DNA from 2 places in the Micromonospora sp. NBC_00858 genome. Region 1 is predicted to be linked to the other one. Evidence: riboswitches for the same ligand, from Rfam matches in the RefSeq annotation. Region 1 holds a riboswitch; the other holds the start of a gene.
The links. Region 1 has a riboswitch for S-adenosylmethionine ahead of OG990_RS32025 (aminotransferase class V-fold PLP-dependent enzyme). Riboswitches for the same ligand answer to the same signal wherever they lie in the genome.
Positions count from the first base shown of each region.

Region 2: another riboswitch for S-adenosylmethionine. It lies ahead of OG990_RS19505 (ABC transporter substrate-binding protein); the one in region 1 lies ahead of OG990_RS32025 (aminotransferase class V-fold PLP-dependent enzyme).

Region 1 covers NZ_CP108828.1:6,882,384-6,885,778, forward strand. Annotated here, with positions in the region: gene OG990_RS32020 (aromatic acid exporter family protein) at 1-604, shown strand, start outside; gene OG990_RS32025 (aminotransferase class V-fold PLP-dependent enzyme) at 631-1,905, opposite strand; SAM riboswitch class IV at 1,952-2,072, opposite strand; gene OG990_RS32030 (PrsW family intramembrane metalloprotease) at 2,096-3,395, shown strand, end outside.
Region 2 covers NZ_CP108828.1:4,191,567-4,194,961, reverse strand. Annotated here, with positions in the region: gene OG990_RS19515 (amino acid ABC transporter ATP-binding protein) at 1-246, opposite strand, end outside; gene OG990_RS19510 (amino acid ABC transporter permease) at 243-1,025, opposite strand; gene OG990_RS19505 (ABC transporter substrate-binding protein) at 1,071-1,940, opposite strand; SAM riboswitch class IV at 2,215-2,327, opposite strand; gene OG990_RS19500 (amino acid transporter) at 2,413-3,395, opposite strand, start outside.

The DNA.
Region 1 (3,395 bases):
GGCCGACGGGCTGCGCAACCGGGACCGCGCCGGCATCCAGCAGGCGCTCGAACGATTGCGCAACAACAAGGAGGAGCTGGCCACGTTGGCCGAGGCGATCGAGGGGGCTAAGGAGACCGCCACCCTCTCCCCGGCCCGCTGGCACCGGCGCGACGAGCTGACCCACTACGCGGAGGCGGCCGACCCGATCGACCGGGCGATGCGCAACACCGGCACGCTGATCCGCCGGGCCGTGACGCTGATCGAGGACGAGGAGCCGGTGCCGGATCCGATGCCGGACGGCATCGGCCACCTCGCCGAGTCGGTCCGGCTGCTCAAGCACGAGTTCGCGGTGGGCGAGGAACCGGAGAAGGCCCGGGAGCGGTCGCTGCGGGCGGTCAGCGAGGCCGGTCGGGCGTACGGAGCCGGGGTCGGCTTCTCGGGCAGCGTGGTGATCGCCCAGATCCGTACCACCGCGAGCGACCTGCTGGTGGCCTCCGGGATCGACCAGGAGGAGGCGAACCGGTGGATCCGTACCGCCTTCGGGGAGCAGGAGCGGCCGATCGGTGAACCGGCCGAGCCGGGCGAGACGCCGAAGCCGCCCACCGCCCCACCGGTCGGCTGACCGGGGCCGCGGCGCTCCGCCCGCCCTCAGCCCAACGCGGCGAGTGCGGCGAGAAGCCGGTCCACCTGCGCGGCCGTGCTGCCCAGGCCGATGCTGGCGCGCAGGGCGGTGGGCGGCAGGTCCCGCCGGCCGGTACGCCCCGCCGCCTCGGCGAGCAGCCGCCGGGCCAGCGGATGGGCGCAGAACAGCCCGTCCCGTACGCCGATCCGGTGCTCGGCGGCCAGCCGGGCGGCCACGTCGGCGGAGTCCCACCCGGCGACCACGAACGACACGATGCCGACCCGGGGCGCGTCCGGGCCGAAGGTGCGCAGCTCCACCACGTGCGGCAGGGCGGCGATGCCGGTCCGCAGCCGGGCCAGCAGTGCCTGCTCGCGGGCCGCCAGCGCGACCCGGTCCGCGTCGGCCAGCGCCGCGCACACCGCGGCCAGCGCCACCGCGCCGACCAGGTTCGGGGTACCGCCCTCGTGTCGGGCCGGGCCGGTCGTCCAGGTCACGTCGTGGGTGGCCGGCCCGACGTGGCTGGTGGCGCCACCACCGGCCAGGTACGGCGGAGCGACGTCCAGCCAGTCCGCCCGGCCGATCAGCACGCCCGCGCCGAACGGCGCGTACAGCTTGTGGCCCGAGACGGCCAGGTAGTCCACGTCGAGCGCGAGCAGGTCGACCGGGGCGTGCGGGGCGAGCTGCGCGGCGTCCAGGGCGATCCGGGCCCCGTGCCGGTGGGCCACCCGGGCCAGTTCGGCGACCGGCCATCGCTCGCCGGTCACGTTGCTCGCCCCGGTCACCGCGACCAGTACGGGCAGCGCCGGGTTGCTGTCCCGCCGCAGCTCGGTGAGGGCGGCGGCGAGGGCGCGTACCGCCCCGGCGGGGTCGGTGGGCACCGGCAGCCGGACCGAGCCGCGCGGCCAGGGCAGCAGGTTGGCGTGGTGCTCGCCGGCGAAGGTGACCACCGTCGTGCCGGCGGGCAGCGCCCGGGCCAGCAGGTTGAGCGCGTCGGTGGTGTTGCGGGTGAAGATCACGTGGTCTTCGGCGCGGGCGCCGAAGAAGTCACCGACCGTCTGCCGGGCCCGCTCGTAGGCCAGCGTGCAGTGCCGGGACAGCGCCCCGGCACCGCGATGCACGCTGGCGTACCAGGGCAGCAGCTCGGCCACCGCGTCGGCGGCGGCCCGCGCGCACGGCGCGCTGGCCGCGTAGTCCAGGTTGATCTCGCCCGGTACGCCGAGTACGTCGAGCGGCGCCGACGCGGCCGGCGCGGGCGCCACGGCGGACCGGGTGGGGAGCGAGGGTACGAGGGTGACGGACACGCCGGAACCTCCGGGGTCAGGGACCCCGGGTCTGGTGTCGGGACGGGGTCCGCGCTTGCCCAGCACGCCGATCGGGCTGGGCCCGGTCATCACCCGGGGCACCCCACCGCGAACTCGACGAGGGTTGCCGGCCAGCAAGCCGGGGCTTGACGCTGGCGCTCGTGACCTGCCGGCAGCATAGCGACTGCCGATGCGACCAAACCAGCCGGCGGGGGATGGCTACGCTGACCGCATGGCCGACACCCCGCCCGGTGCACCCCTGCCGTCGCCGCCCGCGCCCGCAGCCCCGTCCGCCGGCGAGGCGCCCCGGATGCCGCTGCGCCGACTGGACCGGCGGCGGTTCCTGGTGCTGGCCGGGGTGGTGTTGTTCATCGCCGCCTGCGCGGGCTTCATGGTCTTCACGCTCGGCCAGTCGCTCGGCGTCGAGGCGTTGCTGATCGGGCTGGTCGCCGCCGTCCTACCGGTGCCGGTGCTGGTCGCCTGCTTCCTCTGGCTGGACCGCTACGAGCCGGAGCCGTTGAAGTACCTGATCTTCTGCTTCGCCTGGGGTGCGTTCGTCTCCACGGCCGCCTCGCTCACCGTGAACGAGTTCGCCGCCGCCCGGTTCAATGACTGGGGACTGCCGGCCGCGCTCACCGGCGTGCTGGTGGCGCCGTTCATCGAGGAGCTGACCAAGGCCCTCGGCCCGATCCTGCTGCTGGTGTTCCGTCGCCGGGAGTGGTCCGGGATCACCGACGGCCTGGTCTACTGCGGGCTCTCCGCGGTCGGCTTCGCCATGGTGGAGAACATCCTCTACCTGGGCGGGTACGGCTACGCGGCAGGCGCCGACCGGTACGGCCCGGCGACCGGCACCCAGCAGGTCATCGCGATCTTCATCGTGCGGATCCTGCTGTTCGGCTTCGCCCATCCGCTTTTCACCTCGATGACCGGTGTGGGGCTGGGTGTCGCCGCCCGGACGGCCGACCGCCGGGTCCGGGTGCTCGCACCGGTCGCCGGCCTGCTGCTGGCCATGATGTTGCACGGCACCTGGAACCTGCTGCCCACGCTGACCCAGGCCACCGGCGAGACGGTGATCATGCTGTACGGCTTCCTGGGCCTCATGGTGCCGGTCTTCTTCGGCATGGTGGGGCTGGCGGTGTGGCTGCGTGCGTGGGAGGGGCGGCTCACCGAGCGGACGCTGCCGGACTATGTGCGCGCCGGCTGGCTGAGTCCGCCCGAGGTGGCCGCGTTGAGCAGCCTCGGTCGCCGGCACGCGGCCCGTAGCTGGGCGCGTCGGGTGGCCGGGGACGCCGGGGTGCGGGCGATGCGGGGGTACCAGTTCGCCGCCACCCGGTTGGCCCTGCTGCGCGACGGGACGCTGCGCGGCCTGGACCGCAAGCCGGCTGATCGGGAGCGGACGGCTCGTGAGGAGCGGGAGCTGCTGGAGTCGATCACCTCGTACCGGTCGTTCTTCGTGGGTCGGGACCCGCAGGCCCCGGTCGGGGTCTGGG
Region 2 (3,395 bases), 2.7 Mb from region 1:
CAGCGCGTCCGGGTCGTCGCGCAGCACGCTGCGCCCGTCCAGCAGCACGTCGCCGCGGTCCGGCTCGATCAGCCGGTTGATCGTCCGCAGCAGGGTGGACTTGCCCGACCCGGACGGGCCGATCACGCAGGCCGTCGCGCCGCGTGGCACGGCCAGGTCGACGCCGCGCAGCACCCGGTTCGGTCCGAAGGCGAGGTGCACGTCGCTTACGTCGAGGCTGACCGAGGTGGTCGTGCCGGTGGTCATCGCCGGTCCCCTTCGGTCGTGCCGGCCAGCGCCGACTCGGTGTCGTCCTCGTCATCGTCGGCCGGCGCGGTGGCCGGCCGGCCGTGGCGCAGCCGCCGGTCGATCCAGTTGACCACGTGCGTCAGCGGCACGGTCAACGCCAGGTAGAAGAGCCCGGCCAGCAGCAGCGCGGACTCGTTGCCGGTGGTGGCCGCGTAGTCCTGCCCGATCCGGAACAGCTCCCGCTGGCTGGCCACCAGTCCGAGGAAGTAGACCAGGCTGGAGTCCTTGATCAGCGCGATGAGCTGGTTCACCCAGGCGGGCAGCACCCGCCGGATGCCCTGCGGAATGATCACCAGCCGCATCGAGTCGGCCCAGGAGAAGCCGAGCGCCCGGGCGCCCTCCAGTTGGGCGGCCTCCACCGACTGGATGCCGGAGCGGAAGATCTCCCCGATGTACGCCGCCGCGATCAGCGACAGCGCCAGGATGCCCAGCGGGTACGGGTCGGGTCCCCAGATCTCCATGCCCAGCGGCGCCAGCCCGACGCCGATCAGGAGGATCGTCGCCGCGGCCGGCAGCCCCCGGAACACGTCGGTGTAGACCCGCGCCGGCCAGCGCAGCCACCGGGTACGGGAGATGCCGGCGACGGCCAGCAGCAGGCCCAGCACCGAGCCGAGCAGGGCGGCGGAGACCGCCAGGATCAGCGTGTTGGGCAACCCGACAGTCAGCATCTCGGGTAGCGCCTCGCGCATCGCGTCCCAGTCGAAGAAGGTCTCCCACAGGGTGCTCAACGGATCCATTGGTCGCCTCTCCTACCGCCCCGCTCGCTCGTCACCGGGTAGGCCTCAGGACGCGGTCGACGCGGCCGCCGACGCCGACGGCACGGTCACCGTGCCGCTGCCCGGCCGGAAGTCCTCCGGAACTGGCCGGCCCGGGTAGTAGTGCGCCTGCAACCGGCTCCAGGTGCCGTCCGCGATCACCTCGTCGAGGCCCTTGTTCAGCGCCTCGCGGAGCTTGTCGCTGCCCTTGGCGACCGCGTACGCGGTCGGTGCCGGGCTGAGCTGCTTGGCCGCCACGGTGATCTTGCCGTTGCTGTCGGCGGCCGACTTCTCGCCGATCTCCGCCGGGGCGATCCACGCGTCGGCGGTGCCCGCCTTGAGCTGGTTGATCGCGCCGTTGTAGTCCGGCACCCGGACCGGGTCGAGCTGCTTGCCGGTGGCGTAGTCGTCCTGGACGGTGCCCTGGACCACCACGACCCGCTTGCCGGCGAGCTGGTCGAAGCTGGTGATCGGCGAGCCAGCCGGGACGTCCAGGCCGAAGTAGCCGAAGTCGTAGCCGTTGCCGAAGTCGACCGTCTTCTTCCGCGCCTCGGTGATGGTGATCGAGGAGCTGCCGACGTCGAACTTGCGGTTGTTCACCTGGGAGAGCAGCGCGGAGAAGTCGGTGCCGACGAACTCGACCTTCAGGCCGAGCTTGCCGGCCACCGCCGCCAGCAGGTCGTTGTCGAACCCGGTGAACTTGCCGTCCTTGAGGTACACGTTCGGAGGGGCGTCGGTCAGCGTGCCGGCGCGCAGCACGCCCGGCTGCGACAGGCCGTACGGGTTGGCGGTGGCGTCGGACGACGTGTCGTCGCCGCAGGCGGTCAGCGCGGTGGCGGCCAGGATCGTGGCCGCGCCGAGGGCAGCGGCGCGGGTCAGGGCAGGAAGAATTCGCACGGGTGTCTCCGAAGGTTGCGCAGCGGCGGGCGCAGGCGTGCGCCGCCGACGGTGCGCCCGATGGGCGTACCGCTGGGGTGGGTTCGGGAAAGAGGGGTGCGCTAGTGCGCGGCGCGGCAGCGACAGGCGGCGCTGCATACCCGCATCATGTCCACGTGCCGCCGCCGGGTCAGTGCCGGCGGGAGCCAACCGGCGCGGGAATCCGCGGCGTCGGTCGGTGGGGCGGTGCTGAGGATGCGCATGGTTCTCCCGGGTCTGTGCTGACCTGGGTGCCAGGCCACGCTTGCACCGACGTCTTTGCCGGTGCCTGGTCTTCACCCGGGGCACCCCACCGCGGAGGAGGGTTGCCGGCCAGCGAGCCGGGGCTTCGCGCTGGCGCTCATGACCTGTTCAGAGGCTAGCAGCCGGAACCGGCGGATCGTCCAGCCGCTATGACCACGCTCACCCCCGCGACGGCCACCGGACCGCCGGGTCAACCGGCGTGCACGTGCGGCCGGCGGCTCCGGTCGGGCTCCTGGCGGCGCAGGATCTCGCGGGTGACCGGGGCGATCTCGCCCTGCCCGAAGGCCAGGTAGCGCAGGAGGTTGCCACCCGGGTTGCCCTCGGTCCACTCGAAGTAGATGTGCGGGCGCCGTTGGATCCGGTCGCGGATCTCCAGCAGCAGGGCGGCCAGCGCGCTGGGCACCGCGGAGCTGGCCAGGCTGAGCACCAGGTAGTTGTCGTGCACCACGCTGCCGCGCACCAGCAGCTCGGTCTCGAAGTCGGAAGGGTCGGTGACCGTCACCTCGACGAAGATCACGTCGCTGTCGGCCGGGAAGTCGTTGTCCGCGACGGTCTGGGCCAGCTTGTCGCGGTACTCCGCCGGGTCTCGGCTGGCCGGCTCGTGCGCGATCAGCCGGATCCGGCGCCCGACGCACTCGTCGATCATCCGGGCCGCCTCGGGGTCCAACTCCACCCGTTGGACCCGTAGTTCGAAGGCGCGGTTCAGCCGTGACAGCAGCGAGACCAGGATGATCCCGCCGATGAAGCAGGCCGCGATCTTCACGCCGTCGGGGCGCTCCACCACGTTCGCCGCGGTGGTGTAGACGAAGATCACCGCGATGATGCCGAAGGCGATCGTGCGGCGGCGCTGGCGCCGTCGCCGTGCCGCGAGGGTCACGGCCGTCGCCGCCGAGGTGATCAACACCAGAACCCCGGTGGCGTACGCGCCGCCCTGCGCGTCCACGCTGGCCTCGAAGACCACCGTGATCAGGAAAGCCACCGCGGTGAAGACCAGCACCAGCGGCCGGACCGCCCGGGCCCAGGTCGGTGCCATGCCGTAGCGGGGCAGGTAGCGGGGTACGAGGTTGAGCAGGCCGGCCATCGCCGAGGCGCCCGCGAACCAGAGGATCCCGATGGTGGACAGGTCGTAGGCCGTGCCGAACACCTCGCCGAGGTACTCGTGCGCCAGGTAGG